Regions from separate parts of the Citrobacter sp. CFNIH10 genome, predicted to be linked through region 3. Evidence: predicted binding sites of a transcription regulator. Region 3 holds the regulator's gene; each other region holds the start of a gene.

The links. Region 3 encodes CRP, which controls carbon source genes, mostly activating them, when cyclic AMP is high. Its sites were predicted from a motif close to ATGTGANNNNNNTCACAT; they were not measured.
Region 1: the regulator CRP is predicted to act here: its motif matches at 2,687-2,704, upstream of C2U53_RS26700 (CidA/LrgA family protein).
Region 2: the regulator CRP is predicted to act here: its motif matches at 3,267-3,284, upstream of ydfZ (putative selenium delivery protein YdfZ).

Annotation. Positions count from the first base shown of each region.
Region 1 is NZ_CP026216.1:4,633,019-4,640,813, reverse strand. Features, by position in the region: gene sanA (outer membrane permeability protein SanA) at 1-331, opposite strand, end outside; gene cdd (cytidine deaminase) at 534-1,418, opposite strand; gene C2U53_RS26705 (CidB/LrgB family autolysis modulator) at 1,548-2,243, opposite strand; gene C2U53_RS26700 (CidA/LrgA family protein) at 2,240-2,638, opposite strand; gene C2U53_RS26695 (LysR substrate-binding domain-containing protein) at 2,770-3,678, opposite strand; gene C2U53_RS26690 (aromatic acid/H+ symport family MFS transporter) at 3,805-5,163, shown strand; gene gtdA (gentisate 1,2-dioxygenase) at 5,175-6,212, shown strand; gene C2U53_RS26680 (fumarylacetoacetate hydrolase family protein) at 6,227-6,928, shown strand; gene maiA (maleylacetoacetate isomerase) at 6,937-7,581, shown strand; gene C2U53_RS26670 (3-hydroxybenzoate 6-monooxygenase) at 7,596-7,795, shown strand, end outside.
Region 2 is NZ_CP026216.1:3,745,885-3,753,679, reverse strand. Features, by position in the region: gene dcp (peptidyl-dipeptidase Dcp) at 1-1,542, opposite strand, end outside; gene ydfG (bifunctional NADP-dependent 3-hydroxy acid dehydrogenase/3-hydroxypropionate dehydrogenase YdfG) at 1,681-2,427, shown strand; gene C2U53_RS21940 (GntR family transcriptional regulator) at 2,514-3,200, shown strand; gene ydfZ (putative selenium delivery protein YdfZ) at 3,384-3,587, shown strand; gene C2U53_RS21930 (mannitol dehydrogenase family protein) at 3,637-5,103, opposite strand; gene C2U53_RS21925 (MFS transporter) at 5,317-6,654, opposite strand; gene rspA (starvation-sensing protein RspA) at 6,713-7,795, opposite strand, start outside.
Region 3 is NZ_CP026216.1:825,747-833,541, reverse strand. Features, by position in the region: gene C2U53_RS07475 (hypothetical protein) at 1-17, shown strand, start outside; gene C2U53_RS07470 (hypothetical protein) at 14-505, shown strand; gene C2U53_RS07465 (YccS/YhfK family putative transporter) at 548-2,635, opposite strand; gene crp (cAMP-activated global transcriptional regulator CRP) at 2,687-3,319, opposite strand; gene C2U53_RS07445 (OsmC family protein) at 3,627-4,031, shown strand; gene C2U53_RS07440 (phosphoribulokinase) at 4,131-5,000, opposite strand; gene C2U53_RS07435 (YheU family protein) at 5,055-5,273, opposite strand; gene C2U53_RS07430 (hydrolase) at 5,276-6,292, opposite strand; gene C2U53_RS07425 (ABC transporter ATP-binding protein) at 6,298-7,795, opposite strand, start outside.

The sequences.
Region 1 (7,795 bases), 1.4 Mb from region 3:
CGCCAGCGGCAATCAGGTCTTTGCGCATCGTCATCGGTTCGTTATAGCTTTGCAAGGCGTTGTCGCCGCTGAGCAGCAGATAGTTAACTTTGCCGCTGTTATAGGCGTTCAGCGCACCCTGAATACGGTAGCGATAATACTGGTTGATCACCCCGGTACGATAATATTTGGCTGTGCCGAGCACCACGCCAACCTGGCGGTAGGGCAGGTCCTGAAGCTCATCGTAAATATAGGGGGCAGTTTTCCAGCTCATCCAGCGATCAAGGCCCAGCACGATCAACAGCAGCAAGCCGATCAGGACCAACAGGCTGTAGAGGGCGCGCTTTAGCATGAAGAAAACTCTGTCACTGGATGAAATTTCAATCAGGCTACTGTACCCGCTGGCGAAGCGCAAGAAACAGCAGTCTGATTGGGGGGATTTTCAGCAATACGTGAAACAAGCGTAGGCCTGATAAACGTTGCGCCATCAGGTGGTTAGACCGGATAGCGATGAAAACGCCTTATCCGGCCTGTGCGCGGACGCCATCAGACAATTAGCCCAAAAGTACGCGATCGATGTTGCTGCAGCCCAGCGCTTTCAGCGTGGCGGCGGTGGCATCCCACTGGATCAGCGGCGCGTCGGCTTTTTCCGCCAGCACCGCACGCTGAATATCGGCATAACCATAGCCGTTCAGATTCAACATAATCAGCGCGCCCTGTAGCGGTGGGATGGTCGGGTTAAATGCGGCGTTTTCGCCATAGCTTCCGCTAAAGATACGTCCATCTTTGCACTCCAGCGCTACACCGCTCGGTGACTGGCTGTACGGCATATGACTGCGGCTCGCGGCGGCAATGGCCGCTTGCGTCAGCGCATCTCCCTGAGGGGCGAAACCGTGATCCTGTTCGTCCATCAGTAGCGTTTTGATGTCGAGATCTTTCGGCCCAAACGCATCCGGCAAATAGTCGCGCAGCGTATGCGGTTCCCGACCGGGCAGGTGAATGCGCAGATCCAGCCCGCTGTTGAGTTCGTTCATAAACTGGCGGCAGTGGCCGCACGGGGTGTAGTTAACGGTGATTGCGGCGAGACCTTTCTCGCCGCGCAACCAGGCGTGGCTGATGGCGCTTTGTTCAGCGTGAACCGTTTGTTGCATCGTCGCGCCGAGGAATTCCATATTGGCGCCGAAATACCACGTTCCGCTCACGCCGCGCGCAATTGCGCCAACGTTAAAGTTCGACAACGGCGTACAGGCGCAGGCCGCCGCCAGCGGCAGCAGCGCGAATGCCAGTGCGTCTTCGTCCAGTCCCGTTGCGCTTTTAAGCATTGATACCTGCTCAGCCGTCAGCGACGCGGGGAAATGCGTATCTGCCAGAATGGGCGCCAGCGCGGATTGCAGGTTGTCCGCAAGTTGGCTAAACGCAGTGTGAAAACGTGGGTGCATGGCGTTGCCTCATAACAATGTATTGGGATCGTAGTGTACGGGCCTGTTATGGCTATATGTGTGATCTAATTCTCATTGTGTATGCAACTTATGAAACATAAATTAAAAATGCGCGACGTATCGCAAATTTTAGCCCACAACCGCGAGAATAACCGGAAACAGGAACGGGGCGATCAGCGAGGTAATAATCCCGCAAATCACCAGCGCCAGCGAACTGAATGCGCCTTCCTGATAATCCAGCTCCGCACAGCGGGCGGTGCCGAGGGCGTGGGACGCGGTGCCCATCGCCAGTCCGCGTGCGGCTTTGGTTTTAATGCGCATGGCGTTTAACAGGGTATGACCAAAGACGGCGCCGAGTATACCGACGAAAATCACGCACACGGCGCTGACCGCCGGAATGCCGCCGATGCTGCCGCCCACGGCCATCGCAATCGGCGTAGTGACGGATTTCGGTAAGACGGAGGCGGCGATTTCAGGCGTGGCGCCCATCAACAGCGCCACTGTGGTGCCGGTCACCATCGCCACAACGCTGCCAACAAAACAGATAGTAATGATTGACTTCCAGCGGGCGCGAATCTGATGCAGCTGTTCATACAGTGGATAGGCCAGCGCCACGACCGCCGGTTGCAGCAGGTCATTCAGCACTTCGCTACCTTTAAAATAGCTGTCGTAGGAGATGCCGGTCAGCAGGAGGAACGGGATAATCACCGCCATCGCCACCAGCAGCGGATTCAGTAAGGGAAATTTAAACCGTGTCGCCAGTTTGCGCGCACCGAAAAAAACCGCCAGCGTCAGCGGTAAAGACCACCAGATTGACGACATCATTCTTTAGATCCTTCCTGACCCACCACTTTCCGTTCACCGTGAACAAGATGTGAACTCCAGCTCACGACCAGAAACACCACCAGCGTACTGATCGCACACGACACCACCACCGGGCCAAACTGCGCGCGCAGCAGATCGAAGTACTGCATCACGCCGACGCCAATCGGCACAAATAACAGCGCCATATAGCGAATCAGCACATAGCAGCCAGGATTCACCCATTTCGCCGGGATAATTTGCAGCGCCAGCAGCACAAACAGGATCAGCATCCCGATGATGCTGCCAGAAATGGCGACAGGCAGCAGGGACGCAATAAAAATGCCTGCATACAGACAGGCATAAATCAGCACGAAAGCGCGTAAGTATTGCCAGATGATATTCAGTGTCTTGCTCATGTTGAAATTCCTCGAAGCGACGGATTCATCATACAATTAAACTTTAAAACGTGCTATCGATCACATCATGAATTCTTAGCATACTGAACATAGACAGCGGGAACATTGGGCAATATCCCCAATACGTGATGCTAAACTTGTGCCAGCAGTTGCAGAAAACGACTCAGCGCGCTGGACGGCGTCTCATTATTGCGCCAGAACACGCCCACGCTGCCTTTTTGTTCAATCTTCGGTAGGTTGAGGATCACCAGCTGTCCCTGGCTGGCATAGCGCTGCGCCAGCCGTAAAGAAAGGATAGAGATCATATCGCTGCTTTGCAGCAGGTTAGTACTGACGTTCATTGATGCCGACTCGATGGTGTTCTCCGGCAACATCACTCCGTTATCGACCAGCGCGTTATCAATACTCAGGCGGATAGGCGTTCCCGTCGGCCAGACGATCCAGCGCCAGTGCGCTAGATCGGCCCAGCTCAGGGTGTCAAACTTCGCTAATGGATGGTGGGGACGGGCGACAAAGCAAACGGGTTCGGTATACAGCACCTGATAATTGAGCGGAAGCTGCAGCGCTCGCCCACCGACGCGGCCGACCACGACATCCACGGAACCGGCAAGCAGGTCGTGCAGCAGCGGCGTCATGACCTTTTCTTCAATGTTAAGGTGCAGCGTCGGCATCTCCACGAGCAGATTAAGGATCGCCTGCGACACACAGTCGGTCGCCACTGGCGAGCAGCCAATCTTCAGGCTCCCTACCAGCCCGCCTTCTTTAAAGCGTGCCATTTCATACTGTGAACGCTCCATGTCATTGATTAAGCGCTGGGCGTGTTGCAGCAGCAACTTGCCGCCTTCCGAGGGGCGCAGGCCTTTACTGTGACGTTCAAAGAGCGTGATCCCCATCTCATCTTCGAGCTGTGACAGCCATTTCGACAGCGCGGGCTGGGTGATATTCATCATTCGTGCAACGTGCGTGAGATTCCCTTGTTCGCCCAGCGCCACCAGCATTTGCAGATGGTGCAGCTTCAGTTTTTGCGCCCAGTTTGCCATCAGCGATAACCTCCAGGTTATGTCTCTGCATGAAATGCCATTGTACATTTTATCGCCCAGTCTACAAACTCGTAACATACCAAAAACAAAACAACATCTGTCCCTACCTGCACCGAGGCATTCACTATGACTCAACGACGTGAACTACAAGCCCTGATCGATGCTGCTCCTGTCAGCAAGACACAGTGGCGGGTGATCATCTGCTGCTTTCTGGTGGTCATGCTTGATGGTTTTGATACCGCAGCCATTGGCTTTATTGCACCCGATATTCGTACCCACTGGCAGTTAACTGCCGGAGACCTCGCTCCGCTGTTTGGCGCAGGTCTGTTAGGACTTACCGCCGGCGCCTTACTTTGCGGACCGCTGTCTGACCGTTTCGGTCGCAAACGGGTGATTGAGCTCTGCGTGGCATTGTTTGGTGCGCTGAGCCTGATCTCCGCCTTTTCGCCGGATTTGCAAACGCTGGTTATCCTGCGCTTTCTGACCGGTCTGGGCCTCGGCGGTGCCATGCCCAACACCATCACCATGACCTCTGAATACTTGCCCGCCCGCCGCCGCGGTGCGCTGGTCACCCTGATGTTCTGTGGCTTTACGCTCGGTTCAGCGATGGGCGGAATTGTCAGCGCGCAGCTGGTGCCGGTTATTGGCTGGCACGGGATCCTGGTCCTCGGCGGCGTGTTACCGCTGATGCTGTTCTTCGTCCTGCTCGCGGTCCTGCCGGAATCTCCACGCTGGCAGGTCCGTCGCCAGTTGCCGCAGGCAACCATCGCCAGAACGGTCAGCGCGATCACCGGCGAACGTTACGACAATACCCAGTTTTACCTCCAGGAGGCGGCGGCGATAGCCAAAGGCAGCATTCGTCAGCTGTTTGTTGGCCGTCAGTTGCCCATTACCCTGATGTTATGGGTGGTGTTCTTCATGAGTCTGTTAATCATCTATCTGCTGTCGAGCTGGATGCCGACGCTGTTGAACCATCGTGGGATTGACCTGCAGCAGGCTTCCTGGGTGACGGCGGCGTTCCAGATTGGCGGTACGCTCGGCGCGCTGGCATTGGGCGCGCTGATGGATAAATACAATCCCTTCCGGGTGCTGGCTACGAGCTACGCGCTGGGAGCGGTATGCATTGTCATGATTGGCCTGAGCGAAAACGGTTTATGGCTGATGGCGCTGGCGATTTTCGGTACCGGGGTAGGTATCAGCGGATCGCAGGTGGGCCTCAATGCCTTAACCGCCACGCTCTATCCCACTCAGAGTCGGGCGACGGGCGTGAGCTGGTCCAACGCGGTGGGGCGCTGCGGAGCGATTGTCGGTTCGCTTTCCGGCGGCGTGATGATGGCGATGAATTTCTCTTTCGACACCTTGTTTTTCATTATCGCTGTTCCGGCGGCCATTAGCGCGGTGATGTTAGCCGTACTTACGGTAGTTGTCCGCCAGTCAGCCTCTGTCCCTGATGCTATGCCGCACGCAAGCGTCGTGAACGAATAAGGAGAATCCCTATGTCAGACCATAATCAGGATGTTAAAAACAGCCGTCAGCAGTTTTACCAGCATATTTCGGGGCAGAACCTGACCCCGCTGTGGGAATCGCTGCATCATCTGGTTCCACAAACGCCGAATCCGACCTGTGCGCCAGCATACTGGAACTACCAGGAAATTCGTCCGCTGCTGCTGGAAAGCGGCAACCTGATTGGCGCGAAAGAGGCGATTCGTCGCGTGCTGGTACTGGAAAACCCGATGCTGCGCGGTCAGTCCTCTATTACGTCAACGCTCTATGCGGGACTGCAGCTCATCATGCCGGGCGAAGTCGCTCCCAGCCATCGTCATAACCAGTCGGCGTTACGCTTTATTGTGGAAGGGAAAGGGGCATTTACCGCCGTGGACGGTGAACGCACCCAGATGCACACCGGCGATTTTATTCTGACCCCGCAGTGGCAATGGCACGATCACGGTAACCCTGGCGATGAGCCTGTCGTCTGGCTGGACGGTCTGGATCTGCCGCTGGTTAACATTCTGGGCTGTGGTTTTGCCGAGGATTACCCGGAAGATCAGCAGCCGGTTTCACGCAAAGAGGGCGACTATCTGCCGCGCTATGCCGCCAATATGTTGCCGCTGCGCCATCAGAAAGGCAATTCATCGCCAATTTTCAACTATCGCTATGACCGCAGCCGCGACGCGCTGCAAGACCTGACCCGTCTGGGCGATGCCGACGAGTGGGATGGCTACAAAATGCGCTATGTCAACCCGGTAACCGGTGGCTACCCGATGCCATCGATGGGGACGTTCCTGCAATTGTTGCCAAAAGGCTTTACCTCGCGGGTGGCGCGTACCACTGACAGCACCATTTATCACGTGGTTGAAGGGGCGGGTGATGTCACCGTCGGCAACGAGACGTTCCATTTCTCAGCCAAAGATATTTTTGTGGTTCCGACGTGGCACGGCGTGTCATTCAAAACCACCGATGAGACCGTTTTATTCAGTTTTTCGGACCGACCGGTACAGGAAGCCCTCGGGTTGTTCCGCGAAGCCCGCTATTAATTTGGGAGAGAACCATGACTCAGTATGTATTTGCACCACAGGCCCCCGTTACTGTCCCGGTTGTCGGCAGCGATGCGCAGTTCCCCGTCCGTCGCGTGTACTGCGTGGGGCGTAACTACGCCGCTCATGCCCGCGAAATGGGATTTGATCCGGACCGTGAGCCGCCGTTCTTTTTCTGTAAGCCTGCCGATGCGATTGTGCCGGTTGCCGCAGGCGAAACGTTAGCGCTGCCATACCCGGCGCAAACGGATAACTATCATTATGAAATTGAGCTGGTGGTCGCCATCGGCAAAAAGGGCAGCGATATCCCGTTAGAAAACGCTCATGAGTATATCTGGGGCTATGCCACCGGACTGGACATGACCCGCCGCGATCGCCAGATGGAGATGCGTCAGATGGGACGTCCGTGGGAAATCGGCAAAGCGTTCGATCTCTCTGCGCCCATCGCGCCGCTGCATAAAGCGGATGAAATTGCGGATATCACCTCTGCGCCCATCTGGTTACAGGTGAATGGCGACGATCATCAGCGCAGCGATATTCGCCATCTAATCTGGTCGGTAAATGAAACGATCAGCTATCTGTCCGGCTTCTTCGAACTGCAACCGGGCGACCTGATCTTCACCGGCACGCCGGAAGGCGTGGGTGCCGTAGTGAAAGGGGATGTGATCACCGGAGGCGTGGACGGACTGACGCCTATCGCTGTGAAGATTGTCTGAGGTGATGTATGAAGCTGTACAGTTTTTTTAACAGTTCGGCGTCGTACCGCGTGCGTATCGCGCTGGCATTAAAGGGCATCGACTACCACACGGTGGGCGTCAATATCCGTATTGGGCAGCAAAATGAACTGGCCTACCGGCGGATGAATCCGGTGGGGCTGGTACCAACGCTGGTAACCGATGATGGCGAAGCGCTGGGCCAGTCGCTGGCGATTATCGACTGGCTGGACCGGCATTTTCCGCAATCACGCTTGCTGCCCGTCAGCGATCCGGCGCGCACGCAGGTGCTGGAGATTGTCTATGCCATCGCTTGCGATATTCATCCGGTTAATAACCTGCGGGTGCTGCGCTATCTGAGCGAGGAACTGAAGGTCAGTGAAGAAGAGAAAAAACGCTGGTACGCGCACTGGATCCAGCAGGGGTTAAGCGCCGTTGAGCAGCTACTGCGTCAGAGTCAGTCGCAGAACTTCTGCGTGGGTAATGCACCGACGCTTGCCGACTGCTGTCTGGTCCCGCAATGGGCGAATGCGTTAAGAATGGGGTGCGATCTGAGCGGCTATCCGCGCTGCAAAGCCGTGTATGACGCCTGCACACAGCTCCCGGCGTTCATCGCCGCCGCCCCGGAAAATCAACAAGATAAAATCTCAGCCTGAGAAGGAGAATGACAATGGCTAAAGTGACGAGCGCAATTATCGTCGGCGGCGGAATTGGCGGGGCAGCCACCGCGCTTTCGCTGGCGCGTCAGGGTATCAAAGTGATGCTGCTGGAAAAAGCCCATGAAATTGGTGAGATCGGCGCGGGCATTCAGCTCGGTCCCAACGCCTTCTCTGCGCTGGACAGCCTCGGCGTCGGCGACGTCGCGCGTCA
Region 2 (7,795 bases), 2.3 Mb from region 3:
CACCGTCGGATGGCTCGCCCAGTGTTCATTGATTTGCGATGGAAACTCGACGAAATCACGCGGCGTATTGGTTCCCGACAGCGACGCATAGCGCTGTGATGCAAACAGTCCGTGCAGGGTATGGCCGAACTCATGGAACAACGTGATGACATCATCCCAGAGTAACAGCGCGGGCTGTCCTGAGGCGGGCTTCTGATAATTACAGACGTTGTAAATAACCGGCTGGGTTTCGTTGAGCGTCGACTGCTCGACGAAATTGCCCATCCAGGCACCGCCGCTTTTCGAATCCCGGGCAAAGAAATCGCCGTAAAAAAGCGCCAGCCCAACACCGTTATGATCGAAGATTTCCCAGACGCGCACATCCGGATGGTAGACCGGAATATCAAAGCGCTCGATGAATTTGATGCCGAACAGCTGGTTGGCGGTCCAGAACACCCCTTCGTGCAGAACGGTATTCAGTTCGAAATACGGCTTGAGCTGTGATTCATCTAACGCATATTTCGCACGCCGCACCTGCCCGGCATAAAAAGACCAGTCCCAGGCCTGCGCGGTAAACCCACCCTGTTCATCGTCAATTACCTGTTGGATATCGGTCAGTTCACCCAGCGCCCGTTGGCGCGCAGCAGGGACGATCGCGCGCATAAAGGCCAGTGCGGCCTCCGGCGTTTTTGCCATCTGATCGGCGATTTTCCACGATGCATAATCGGCAAACCCCAGCAGTTGCGCCTGGCGGGCGCGCAGGGCTACCAGCCGCTGAATCAGCGCACGCGTGTCATTGTCATCGCCTTTTTCGGCACGACGCCACCCGGCGTTAAACAGATTCTCCCGGGTCTGGCGATCGCGCAGTGCACATAATGCCGGCTGTTGCGTGGTATTCAGCAGTGGTATCAGCCATCCCTCGGCGAGCCCTTTTTCGCTCGCCGCCTGTCGCGCGCTGGCGATCTCTTCCGCGCTGAGCCCCTCCAGTTGATGGGCGTAATCGACTACCAGTCCGCCAGATTTATTCGCCGCCAGCAGGCGCTGGTTAAACTGGCTGGTGAGCGTCGCGGCTTCGGTATTGAGCGCCCGGAGTTGCGCTTTATCGGCATCGCTCAGTTGGGCCCCGGCGAGAACAAAACGCTGGTGTGTCACCTCGATCAGACGCACGGATTCATCGTCGAGCCCCAGCGCATCACGTTGTTGCCAGACGCAATCAACGCGGGAAAACAACGCGCGGTTCAACCAGATATCATTCGCCAGTTCCGCGAGCTCGGCAGAAAACGCCTCATCGAGACGCTGAAGTTCATCATGCGTATGTGCCGCGGTCATGGCGAAGAAGACGCTGGTGACGCGGGTTAACAGCTCACCACTTTTCTCCAGGGCGAGAACCGTATTGGCAAAATCCGGGGGCGCGCTATTAGCAATTATGGCGGCGATGTCCGCGCGCTTTTGCTTGATCCCTTCGTCAAAGGCGGGACGATAGTGTTCCGTTTTAATCAAATCAAAACGGGGCGCCTGATACGGTAACAGGCTGTGGCTAAAGAACGGATTCGTTAACGACATCTTTCACTCCTGAAAACGATTTGTTCAATAGAGTAGGCTTCAGGGTAAAAGACCGCAATCCTGTAAAACCAGGGTTACCCGTGAGAGCGGATCACATGCTATGGTAGTCAAACGTAAAAAGCGTTGAGGAACAGTGAGATGATCGTTTTAGTAACCGGAGCAACCGCAGGTTTTGGTGAATGCATTACACGTCGTTTTGTTGAGAACGGGCATAAAGTCATTGCCACTGGCCGTCGCCAGGAACGCCTGCAAGAGTTAAAAGAGTCGCTGGGTGATAACGTGCTGATCGCGCAACTGGATGTGCGTAACCGCGCAGCCATTGAAGAGATGCTGGCATCGTTACCTGCCGAGTGGCGTGACATCGACCTGCTGGTCAACAACGCCGGGCTGGCGCTGGGTCTGGAGCCTGCGCATAAAGCCAGCGTGGAAGACTGGGAAACCATGATCGATACCAACAACAAAGGGCTGATTTACATGACCCGCGCCGTCCTGCCGGGCATGGTCGAGCGTAACCGTGGGCATATCATCAACATCGGCTCTACCGCAGGCAGTTGGCCTTATGCTGGCGGCAACGTGTATGGCGCGACCAAGGCGTTTGTACGTCAGTTCAGTCTGAACCTGCGTACCGACCTGCACGGCACGGCCGTTCGCGTCACGGATATCGAGCCGGGTCTGGTGGGCGGCACCGAATTTTCTAACGTGCGCTTTAAAGGCGATGACAATAAAGCGGGAAAAACCTATGAGAACACCACGGCGCTGACGCCGGAAGATGTGACCGAAGCGGTCTGGTGGGTCGCCACCCTGCCTGCCCATGTGAACATCAATACGGTAGAAATGATGCCAGTGACGCAATCTTTTGCCGGACTGAGCGTTCATCGCGGTTAATTTGTCTCCCGGCCCGCGGGCCGGGTATAGCTCGCGACAAAAAAGTGGTAGAATTTGTGGGTTAATTTTCTAAAAAGTAAGAGCGAATGACCGTCGAAACGCAACTCAATCCTACACAGCCCGTAAATCAGCAGATTTATCGCATTCTTCGCCGTGACATCGTGCACTGCCTCATTGCGCCAGGCACGCCGCTGTCCGAAAAAGAGGTGTCTGTTCGCTTCGATGTGTCTCGCCAACCGGTGCGTGAAGCGTTTATTAAGCTCGCGGAAAACGGCTTGATTCAGATCCGTCCGCAGCGCGGCAGCTACGTCAACAAGATCTCCCTCTCGCAGGTGCGAAACGGCTGTTTTGTCCGTCAGGCTATCGAATGCGCGGTGGCGCGGCGGGCCGCAGCCCAAATCACCGACAGTCAGTGCTATCAGCTTGAACAGAATCTTAATCAGCAGCGGATTGCGATTGAGCGCAAACAGCTGAATGATTTCTTCGAGCTGGATGACAATTTTCACCAGAAGCTGGCAACCATTGCGGACTGCCAACTGGCATGGGACACCATCGAAAATATCAAGGCCACCATCGACCGTGTGCGTTATATGAGTCTTGATCACGTCTCTCCACCAGAAATGTTGCTTCGCCAGCATCTCGATATTTTTTCAGCCCTGGAAAAACATGACGCCGATGCTGTCGAGAAAGCCATGACTCAACATCTGCAAGAAATCGGCGAGTCGGTCCTGCTGATCCGCCAGGAAAACAGCGATTGGTTCAGCGAAGAGTAATTCCCCTGCCTCATCTCTCGTGAGATGAGGTCTCTCCGTCCCCCCTGCATGTCCACATCAAAAAAGATGTGAGATTGATCAAAAACAAAAAAAATCCTGACTGATAAGCGTATTTATATAGCACCCGTTACGTGGGACCTGAGCCCACGGGCTTTGACGGTAAGTTAGAAAGGAGAAAATACCATGATGACATACGATCGTAACCGTAACGCAATCACCACAGGCAGCCGTGTGATGATCAGTGGCACCGGCCATACCGGTCGCATTAAAGCGATTGAGACCGAAGGCCTGGATGCGGCGCAAATTCGTCGTGAAAAAACAGTCGAAGTGGAAGGCTGTGAAGGCAAATTTGCCCCGGTAGAACTGATTCGTCTCGGCATGAACTAATGGTGTGAGTGCCGGATAATGCCTTGATTATCCGGCAGTCCTGAGGCATTTACTTCACGTTTGCTGCATACTTTGCCACGGTGGCTTTCGCCCCTTCCGCCAGCAGCGTCTGATACGCGTCTTTCACGGCCTGCGTGAATAACGCGACCTGCGGCAGTTCGTTACCAAAGATTGCCTCAATAGCCAGCAGCGCTTCAACACGGCTTGCGCCTTCCGCACTGTTTTGTACCGCCTGTTGGATCACTGGCAGAAGCGGATCGTTGACTTCAATGGCATTTCCCTGTTCATCCACGCCGCCGACATAGCGCATCCAGCCCGCCACGCCCAGCGCCAGCAAATCAAAACGACTGTTATGTGCCAGATGCCAGCGTACTGAATCGAGCATCCGCTGAGGTAATTTCTGGCTACCGTCCATCGCAATCTGCCAGGTACGGTGACGCAGCGCCGGGTTGCTGTAGCGTTCAATAAGCAGGTCTGCATAGCGAGTGAGATCCACCCCCTGCACTTTCAGCGTGGGCGCCTGCTCGTTGAGCATCAGTGCGCGGGCAGCCACCCGATAATTTTCATCACCCATGCAGTCGTTGATATGCTGATACCCGGCGAGATAGCCCAGATACGCGAGGAATGAGTGGCTGCCGTTGAGCATCCGCAGTTTCATCTCTTCAAACGGGATCACGTCAGAGACCAGTTCTGCCCCGGCTTTTTCCCACTGCGGACGGCCGGCAACAAAGTTATCTTCAATCACCCACTGACGGAATGGCTCGCAGGCCACACCGGCCGGATCGCGCACGCCGGTCAGGTTTTCAATTTTATCCAGCGTGTCAGTGGTGACGGCCGGAACAATGCGGTCAACCATCGTCGACGGGAACGTGACGTGTTGTTCGATCCATGCGGCCAGTTCGGCGTCCACGGCACGCGCGTAAGCGGTGACCACGTTACGCATCACGTGACCGTTTTCCGGCATGTTGTCGCAGGACATCACGGTGAAGGCGGCTAAGCCCGCCGCTTTACGGCGCGCCAGCGCTTCAACCACCACACCCGGCGCAGATTTCGGCTGATGTGGGTTTTGCAGATCGGCTGCGATCATCGGGTGATCCAGCATCAGTTGTCCTGTCGCCGGGGAATGGCAATACCCTTTCTCAGTAATCGTCAGTGAAACAATCGCAACCTGTGGTTCACACATCGCCGCCAGCACGCTCTCCAGCCCGTCAACCTGAGCATGCAGCGCCTTTTTCACCACCCCCACGACTCTCGCGGTCCAGGCATCGGCAGACATTTCCGCCACGGTATAGAGATTATCCTGCTGTTTGAGATCGGCGATCTGCTGTTCCCCGCCGATCAGGTTCACTTCGCAATATCCCCAGTCGCTGTTATGCTCCGCCGCCAGGATATCGGTATAGACGCCCTGGTGCGCACGGTGGAAAGCACCAAAACCAAGATGAACAATACGCGGGAACAGTCGGTTGCGATCGTAGTCAGGAAGCGTCGCTTTTGCCGTTAAGAGCTTGTTTTGCATTGTATGACCTACTTTGAATGAAATCAGGACGGTTCCAGAGTAACGCCTGTATGGTTGTATGTTTTGATTTGAATTAATCTTTTGCCAATTGGTATAACATCATTTGAAAGTTATGTGACAGGATGCAATTCCTGATGCTGAGCCTGACGCCCAGGGCAGGCTCCCTGGGCTGAGTGATGGCTGCATCCCTGCAGCCATTAGGTGACAATCCTCTTAATCGTGCTTGCGCCACTCCTGGTATTCACGCTTGAGTCGCTGTGGCGCCGTTTCAGGCATCATGAGCAAGCCGATAACAGAAATGATGCCGAGAACAATCACATAGCTTGCTAACCCGTAGTAATGCCCACCGGTCATCTGCAAAATCTTCACTGCCACCAGCCCCAGTACCCCGCTGCCAATCAGTGAACCCAATTGCCAGATTAAAGCGATGCCGCTGCAGCGAATATGCGTCGGGAACAGCTCCGGGAAGAACGATGCCTGCGGTGCGTAGCACATGCTATGGCCAAAGCTAATGACGATAATCATCACCAGCTGCGTCAACCAGAAATTGTCCTGATTAATGGCCAGGAAGAACGGAATAATCATTATGACCTGAATCAGCGCGCCCATGATATACACCGGCTTACGACCAATTTTGTCACAGAGCGCCCCCATCATGGGTATGGCAAGCACTTCGATCACCACAGCGATAATCATGGTTTCCATTAAGATATTGGCATCCAGATTATTGGCTTTGCCGTACGCCAGGACGATTACCGTGAACATGGCAAACGTACAGGCTTCAATCAGTTTTGCGCAGACGCCTTTTACCACGATGCCAGGAAAATCGCGGATGACTTCTATGAGTGGACGGGACTCTTCTGCTTTCGTCTCACGAATCTGCGCAAAGACAGGAGACTCATCGATTCTCAGGCGAATAAACAGGCCAACGATCACCAGCAGCAGACTAAGCAGGAACGGAATACGCCAGCCGTAATCCATCATTGCTTCAGGAGATAAGGTGGCATTGAGCAGTGCAAACAGTGCCATCGGTAACAAAAAGCCGACCGGCGCACCAATTTGTACCCAACTGGCAAAGAATCCACGCCGTTTAGGTTCGGCATATTCTGCCGTCATCAAGACCGCCCCGGCCTGTTCACCCCCGACACCAAACCCCTGGAGTACGCGAATGAAGATCAACAGAACGGGTGCCCAGACACCGATTTTTTCGTACGTTGGCAATAAGCCAATGCAGAATGTCCCGAGCCCGACAATCAGTATCGTGATAACCAGCGCTTTTTTACGCCCCACTTTATCGCCGATATGTCCAAAGACAATGCCGCCCAAAGGTCTTGCCAGGAAGCCCACCGCATAAGTGGCAAATGCGGCCAGCGTACTGATTAACGGATCGTCACTGGGGAAAAACAGGTGACCAAAGAACAGCACTGCCGCAGTGCCATAGGCAAAAAAGTCATAGTATTCAGCAGCCGTACCAATCGCTGAAGCAGAAGCGACGCGACGAACTACGGGTTTGCTATCAACATCATTTTTAATATCAACGGAACTAACCATAAATAATTACCTTCGTTGGTTCAGAGGTGAACAACATCCGTGTCGTATAAATGTTAACTTACCAGTTCCACAAGGTGCCATCTTCAAGCCGGGCAACCGGCAGATAGGCGGGGTCATAGGGATATTTCGCCGCCAGTTTTTCATCGAACTCGATACCCAGTCCCGGCTTCTCGCCCGGATGCATATAGCCGTTGTCAAAGGTCCAGTTGTGCGGGAAGACTTCCAGCATCTGTTCGGAATAGCCCATGTATTCCTGCACGCCAAAGTTCGGTACCCACAGGTCAAAATGCAGCGCAGCGGCCATACAAACCGGAGAAAGATCGGACGGTCCGTGTGAACCGGTACGCACCTGGTAGAGCGAGGCGAAGTCGGCGATGCGACGCATGCCGGTGATCCCCCCTGCATGGGTGATCGTGGTGCGAATATAATCGATGAGCTGTTCTTCAATAAGCTGCTTGCAGTCCCAGATGCTGTTGAAGACTTCACCGACGGCAATCGGGGTCACCGTGTGCTGACGGATCAATCGGAAGCACTCCTGGTTCTCGGCAGGCGTCGGATCTTCCATCCAGAAAAGGCGATAATCTTCAATGCTTTTACCAAAGCGCGCCGCTTCTATGGGCGTCAGGCGGTGGTGCATGTCGTGAAGGAGATGCTCGTTAAAGCCGAACGTATTGCGCACCGCCTCGAACAGTTTCGGCGTGAAATCAAGATACTTTTCCGTCGACCACAGTTGCTCTTCCGGCCACTGTCCTTTCGTGGCGGGTTCATAGGCCTGCCCTTTTCCCTTTGCCATGCCGTAGGTGGTTTTCATACCTGGCACGCCGCACTGAACGCGAATGGCTTTGAAACCCATCTCTTTATGGCGTGCATAGTCTTCCAGCACATCATCCACGGTGTGACCGGTGGTGTGGCAGTAAACCATCACCCCTTCGCGTGATGCGCCGCCAAGCAGTTGATACAGCGGCATGTTGGCGGCTTTCGCTTTGATATCCCATAGCGCCATGTCGACGGCGGAGATAGCAGACATGGTCACCGGGCCACGACGCCAGTACGCGCCTTTATAAAAGAACTGCCAGATATCTTCGATGCGGTGCGCATCCCGACCGATCAACTGTGGGCAAAGATGATCTTTCAGGTAAGA
Region 3 (7,795 bases):
TGAAGGATTTCGTATGACAAGATTATTTTCCTTTTTTATCCTGCTCCTGAGTGGTTGCGATTCGTCTGCGGAAAAAATAGGGATTTATACTGTAGATATGGAGTATGCCTGTGAGTGTACGAGCTATAGAATATTTAAAGCAACTGTTTTGAAGGATGCTAACAAAGCATCAGAGCCTAATGATATATTCAGAGTTAATGAGGATATCAGCAGAGCTTATAAAACTGTTTTGACAAGGAATGATAGGTTTTTATTATCGAGTACACATTCATTGTCTGGAGTAGAGGTTTCGCTTATTTTTCATAACAAGGATTTACAGACAGCATTCGAAAAAACGGAACCCTACTATGGTAAATGCTATATCTATTATTTTGAAGGCAGGTTTAATAATGACAGATTGAAATTTGATGAGGATGGCGATCAATCAAATGAATTTGTTGTTGATAATTATAAGTTTATACTTCAATCGACTGATTGTATAAAACATGTATATGGCAATAGTTGATGATTAGAACGATGCAGCTAAATGCGGGCATGACGAAAATTATTAACTCTTACTATCCCGTAACCGGCGGCTGAGCCAGATCCCATGGTGCGGCCGCTGACGCCATGCGACAGACGAGATAGTGTGCATTGTGTTCAGGTGCCCCAGCACGCGTTGCAGATGCTGTTCCAGCGTGCTTAAGGGGCCGTGGGTGAGCGCTTCAGGCGCTTCCAGAATATTCACATCCCCCGAACTGCCCGGCCCGTCGTACTCCAGCCGCTGCTGACAGCGTTGGATGGCAATTTCGCACGATTGCAGATATCGCTGCGCCAGTTCCGGCGTCAGCATCGTATGCTCACGCGCCAGCGTGGTCATGGCATTGATATGTTCGACGATAAACTGACTGTGCGTCACCCACAGCTTCATGTCCGCCAGGTAGTGCGTGTTAAAGCCTGGCTCCTGCATCGCCTGATTCAGTGAGTTAAACAGCGTGTTGTGCGCCTGATTGACGCGCATACGCTGATAAGCCAGCGGTGTGGCCTGCGGATCGTCACTCAGAATCAGACGAATCGCTTCCTGATCGGCCTCCAGCGCATCATGTGCGTTTTTACGCAACAGTCCGCTCTGCCATTGTGGCCATAACCAAACGGTGCCGCCAAACGCAATCAGGCAGCCTATCACCGTGTCGACAAATCGCGGAATGATGAACTGTTCGCCGTCCAGCGTCAGGAGTTGCAGGGTGTACACCGCCGTGACGGTAAATCCCACGGTCGCCCAGCCGTAGTTTTTGCGGATGGTCAGATAGCTGACCAGGGTGATCACCAGCATCAGCGCCAGCGTATATCCTTCAGGAATATGAAAGTGCAGTGTTACGCCTGCGATAATCAGCCCCACCAGCGTTCCCGCCGAACGGTGCAGAATACGCACGCGGGTGGCGCCGTAACCGTTTTGCGTCACAAACAGCACCGTCATCAGGATCCAGTAAGGCTTCGGCAGATGCAGCGCGGTTCCCATCAGACTGGCGATGCTGAGCATGACGCTGATCCGCCCGGCGCTGCGGAGTGCCGGAGATTTCAGCGAGAGGTAGTTTTTCAACGCCGGCAGCAGCGGTAGCCGACGCTGCTTATCGGCCATCAGATCGCGGGCGTACAATGGTCGCTGGGTGCGCAGTACGCGGGCGATACGGCTGAAGTGCCAGTAACAGAACTGCCCGACGGGGTTATCCGGATGCTGATGAGCAATTTTTTCCAGCGCGCCAATCTGCTTTTGCATGGTGAACCGCGTCGGCAGCCGGTGATACAGAATGTCATCCGCCAGTACGCGCAGGCGAGCGGCGACCGTTTGCGCCGTCCAGCGTATCACCTGCTCCGCGTGACTGCGCTCGACCAGCTTTTGCACCTCTTCCGGTTGATGCAAACTGACGGAGATATGTTCCTGCAGATCCAGCGCTTCCTGAAAGGCGCGCAGCATCCGCTTATAGTCATTATTGTGATGCGCCGACAGCATGTGCATCTGCTGATAGCACTGGGTGATGAGGTCGACGGCCTTCTGCTGGCGCACCAGAAGCGGCGGCAGGGCTTTTTCCGGGTCGGTATGCTGGGTCAGCATGCTGTATTTCGCTTCGCAGTAATCCGCCAGTTCCCGGTACAGCAGGCTCAGCGACTCGCGCAGCGGCTGTTCGCGCCAGAGCCAGAACCAGAACCAGTTAAACAAGCCATACCACAGCGTGCCCAGCGCGTAGATCAGCAGCGGTTCCCAGACCGGCATATTTCCCGCGAGGCTCAGTGTGAAAATCGCCGCGATCAGCGAGGCCGGAAGCAAACGCGCGTGAAGGGAGCTCAATTCAGCGGTGACGCCGAGCGTGAGCGTCAGGCCGGTCAGGATCAGGGGTAACGGCACCGCTTGCGTCAGCAGCAGCTGCATGATCAGGCTACAGCCGGCAAACAGCGATGCACCGATAATCAGACGTTTGAAAAAGCGTTTGTGCGGAGTATCAAGCCCGGCAATGTTGCAGCAGGCGGGAACGAGAGAGAAGAGCAGGCCCAGATGTAACTGCCCGATGATCAGTCCGACGGCCACGGGCAAACAGAGCACCAGCGTTTGACGTAGTGCATAATTGATTTCTGGGTGATAAATCAGTCTGCGCCACATTGGCAAAACAAAAATGACGCGCTAGCGGGTAGCGCGTCATTTCCGATGAGATTAACGAGTGCCGTAAACGACGATCGTTTTACCGTGAGCGGAGATCAGGTTCTGATCTTCCAGCATCTTCAGAATACGACCAACGGTTTCGCGAGAGCAGCCAACGATCTGGCCAATCTCCTGGCGAGTGATTTTGATCTGCATGCCGTCCGGGTGAGTCATCGCATCAGGTTGTTTCGCCAGATTCAGCAGAGTCTGGGCGATACGACCGGTCACGTCGAGGAAGGCCAGGTTACCGACTTTCTCTGAAGTGACTTGCAGACGGCGAGCCATTTGGGAAGAGAGGCGCATCAGAATATCCGGGTTCACCTGGATCAACTGACGGAATTTCTTGTAAGAAATTTCAGCCACTTCACACGCTGTTTTCGCCCGAACCCATGCGCTACGTTCCTGGCCTTCTTCAAACAGGCCCAGTTCGCCAATAAAATCACCCTGATTCAGATAAGAAAGGATCATTTCTTTCCCTTCCTCATCCTTAATCAACACTGCCACTGAGCCCTTAACGATGTAGTACAACGTTTCTGCTTTTTCACCCTGGTGAATCAGCGTGCTCTTGGACGGGTACTTATGAATGTGGCAATGAGACAAGAACCATTCAAGTGTCGGGTCTGTTTGCGGTTTGCCAAGCACCATGCGCGATTATCCTCTGTTATAAGCTGTCTCCAGAGCCAAAAAATGCCGCTGTCTCTGGGGTTGCAAAAATGTGCTTCCCGCGTCCTGGGAAGAGGCTGTCAAAAACTCACTGCAGCCTTTAATGTGAAGTCCTCTGCATACATGCAGTACATCAATGTATTACTGTAGCATCCTGACTGTTTTAGCATAGCTTTAGCCGTGTGTCTCCTGGTGTCTCGCTTCAGCATGACGGAGGTCGCCTTCCGTTGCGAGAATTGTTATGTACGCGTAATCTGTCAGGAAAATTGACGCACTGGAGTTAAAAAATATGCAAGCGCGTGTTAAATGGGTTGAGGGGTTAACCTTCCTTGGTGAGTCGGCTTCCGGACACCAGATTTTGATGGACGGTAACTCTGGTGATAAAGCGCCGAGCCCGATGGAAATGGTGTTGATGGCAGCGGGCGGTTGCAGCGCCATTGACGTGGTTTCTATCCTGCAAAAAGGCCGTCAGGATGTGACGAACTGCGAAGTGAAACTGACGTCAGAACGTCGCGAAGAGGCGCCACGCCTGTTCACCCACATCAATCTGCACTTTATTGTCACCGGTAACGATCTGAAAGATGCCGCCGTTTCGCGTGCGGTCGACCTGTCAGCGGAGAAGTACTGCTCTGTGGCGCTGATGCTGGGAAAAGCGGTCAACATTACCCATTCATATGAAGTGATTGCGGCGTAATTTTTCCTGTCGCCGGATGGCGGCTAGCGCCTGGTCCGGCCTACAGATCCCTGATTTGTAGGCTCGATAAGCGTAGCGCCATCGCGCACTTCCCATCGTTTATTCGATCTTCTTGCCTTCCATCAGTCGCTGCACCAGCGGCAACATGATGAGTTCCATTGCCAGCCCCATTTTGCCGCCAGGTACCACCAATGTATTGATGTGGGAAATGAATGACCCCTGCAGCATCGCCAGCAACCAGGGGAAATCGATTCCTTCCAGATTACGGAAATGAATCACGACAAAGCTCTCATCCAGTGATGGAATGCCTTTGGCCGCGAATGGGTTCGAGGTGTCGACGGTGGGAACGCGCTGGAAGTTAATATGGGTGCGGGAGAACTGCGGCGTGATGTAGTTGATATAGTCGTCCATCGAACGCACCACCGAATCCATCACCGCCTCACGAGAATGGCCTCGTTCGCTGGTGTCGCGGATAAGCTTCTGGATCCACTCCAGGTTAACGATGGGGACCACGCCGACCAGGAGATCAACATGTCTTGCGACCTCATGCTGGGGCGTGACGACGCCGCCGTGCAGGCCTTCATAGAACAATACGTCGGTGGGTTCCGGCAGGGGTTGCCACGGGGTAAACGTCCCCGGTACCTGATTCCATGGCACGGCTTCATCATAGGTATGCAGATATTTACGCGACTGGCCTTTGCCCGTCTGACCGTACTCAATAAACGTCTGCTCCAGTAGACCGAAGTCATTGGCGTCGGGCCCAAAATAGCTGATGTGGCGTCCGGCGTCGCGTGCTTTGCGGATCGCCATATCCATTTCCGGACGGGTATAGCGGTGAAAACTGTCGCCTTCCACCTCGGCTGCGCGCAGGTTGAGCTGCGCAAAAATTTTACGGAACGCGAGGCTGGTGGTGGTGGTCCCCGCGCCGCTGGATCCTGTTACCGCAATCACCGGATGTTTGGCAGACATGTTAACTCCATCAATAAATTGATTTTTTATTATAGTCGGCCGATAGCGTGCGGGTTATTCGCGAAATTGCTTGCGCGGCATGATATTGACGGTTTCGTGCAACTCAGACCACACCAGCACCGCTTCGCCACACTGTAACTGGCGTTTGACGTCGGCGACTTTTTGTTCAAGGGTACGTTCATGTTCACCATAATCGGTACCTTCGCGCAACACAAAGCTTTCGATCAGATTGTCCAGCGTCTCGGGGGAAAGGTCCTGCCAGGGGATTTGCATGATTAGGCCTCCAGATACGGTGTCAGCCAGTCAGGGATGCGCGATTCCAGCCACATTTCTGGCCGACGTAGCGTCCCGCCAATAAATCCAACGTGCCCGCCATGTTCGGTTAACTGATATTCCACCTGCGGCGGTAAATCTTCTGCTTTGGGGATCACATGATGATCCATAAACGGGTCGTCTTTCGCGTGAATGATCAGCGTCGGAATGGCGATGTCGCTGAGCAAGGGCATGGCACTGCACTGACGATAGTAGTCGATAGCATCGGCGAAGCCGTGAATTTTGGCAGTGATCAGATCGTCAAACTCACGGATCCGGCGCAGGGACTTCAACTGCGCCAGGCTCACCGGCAGCGAGCCTGGATAAGCCGCCAGCTTGCGCGATGCGTTAGCTTTCAGCAGGTTGAGCAGATAGCGCTGATAAATACGGGAAAAGCCTTTATCCATATGATAGCTGCAGGCTTCCAGTACAAAGGGAGCCGAGACAATGACCGCCGCATCAAGCGGGATGTTTTTCCCTTCTTTAGCCAGCAGGCATGCCAACATATTTCCGCCGAGCGAATAGCCTACGGCGGCCGTCGGCGCGTGGCCAAATTCCCGCTGCAACCAGCCTAAGAACCAGGTTCCGTCTTCGGTTTCACCGGAGTGATAAATACGGTTCAGGCGATTCGGTTCGCCGCTGCAACCGCGAAAGTGCATCACCACGCCAAGCCAGCCACGATTCTTTGCCGCTTCAATCAGGCCATGTGCGTACGGACTGTTCAGGCTGCCTTCCAGACCATGAAAGACCACCAGGCGCGGCTTGTGCTTCGCCTGATGCGGATCTTCACTCCATGCCAGATCGACAAAGTCGCCGTCGGGCAATTCCAGACGCTGCCAGTGGGCGTCGAAATTCACCTTTCGGCGGATCAAACGCGGCAACATGGTCTGTAGATGGCAGTTACTGATACCGCGCATCGGGCGAAATTCGTCACTGCTGCCATTTGGCATCTCTGGGTCGTGAAGGATTACGTGTGTCATCACCGTTACTCGCTCAGCATCTGCTCAAGCTGTTCCTGGGCGTCCAGCCAGGCCAGTTCGCACGCTTCCAGCCCGGCTTTGGCGCTGGCCTGCTGTTGCAGACATTCCGTCAGCTCGGCTTTGCGGCTCTGGTCGTAAAGTTCGCTGTCACCCAGCTTCTCTTCTGCCTGCGCCAGCTGTGCGTTCAGCTTCTCCATCTCTTTTTCCAGACGGGCGATCTCTTTACGCAGCGGCTGGGTTTGCGTCCGCAGTTCAGCTTCCCGACGCTTCTGATCTTTACGCGCTTGCGCGCTGTTGATGTTCTCTTTTGGCGTCTCGTCGGACTGGCTTTCCTGCTTCTGCACATCGCTCAGCCACTGCTGATAATCTTCCAGATCGCCATCGAACGGCTCGACCTTGCGGTCATGCACCAGATACAGGTCGTCGGTTGTGGAGCGCAGCAAATGGCGGTCGTGCGATACGACCACCAGCGCGCCTTCAAATTCAATCAGCGCTTCGGTTAATGCCTGGCGCATGTCGAGATCAAGGTGGTTAGTCGGTTCATCGAGCAGCAGCAGGTTCGGACGCTGCCAGACGATCAGCGCCAGCACCAGTCGCGCTTTTTCACCGCCGGAGAAACGACGCGTCTCTTCGCTGACTTTATCGCCCTGAAAGCCGAAGCCACCCAGGTAATCGCGTAGTTTCTGTTCCAGTTCTTGTGGCGCCAGTCGCACCAGATGCTGCAACGGCGACTCATCCGCGCGCAAATACTCAAGTTGATGCTGGGCGAAATACCCGAGCTTAATGCCTTTTGCCAGGCCAATTTCACCGCTCACCGGCGCGAGTTCGCCCGCCAACAGTTTAATGAGCGTGGATTTACCCGCACCGTTACGTCCCAGCAAACCAATACGCGATCCTGGCACCAGGTTCAGTTTGATTGAATCCAGAATGATGCGTTCGCCGTAACCGGCGCTCACTTTCTCCATCTTCAAGAGCGGATTCGGCAGGCTTTCCGGCGCGCGGAAGCTGAAATGGAACGGGTTATCGACATGCGCCGGGGCAATCAGCTCCATGCGTTCCAGCATCTTAATACGGCTCTGTGCCTGTTTTGCTTTCGTGGCTTTGGCGCGGAAGCGATCGATATAGCTTTGCAGATGCGCCACGCGCTCCTGCTGGCTTTCATACATCGCCTGTTGCTGGGCCAGACGCGTGGCACGCTGGATTTCAAACGCGCTGTAGTTGCCGGTGTACTCGAACATCGTTTGCTGTTCGATATGAATGATTTTATCCACAACCGGATCGAGGAAATCACGGTCGTGAGAGATCAGAATCAGAGTGCCCTGATAGCTCTTTAGCCATTTTTCCAGCCAGATAACCGCATCCAGATCGAGGTGGTTGGTTGGTTCATCGAGCAGGAGGAGATCGGAGCGACAAATCAGCGCCTGAGCCAGGTTGAGACGCATACGCCAGCCGCCGGAAAAGTCGCTGACTGGACGTTCCAGTTGTTCATTAGAGAAACCGAGA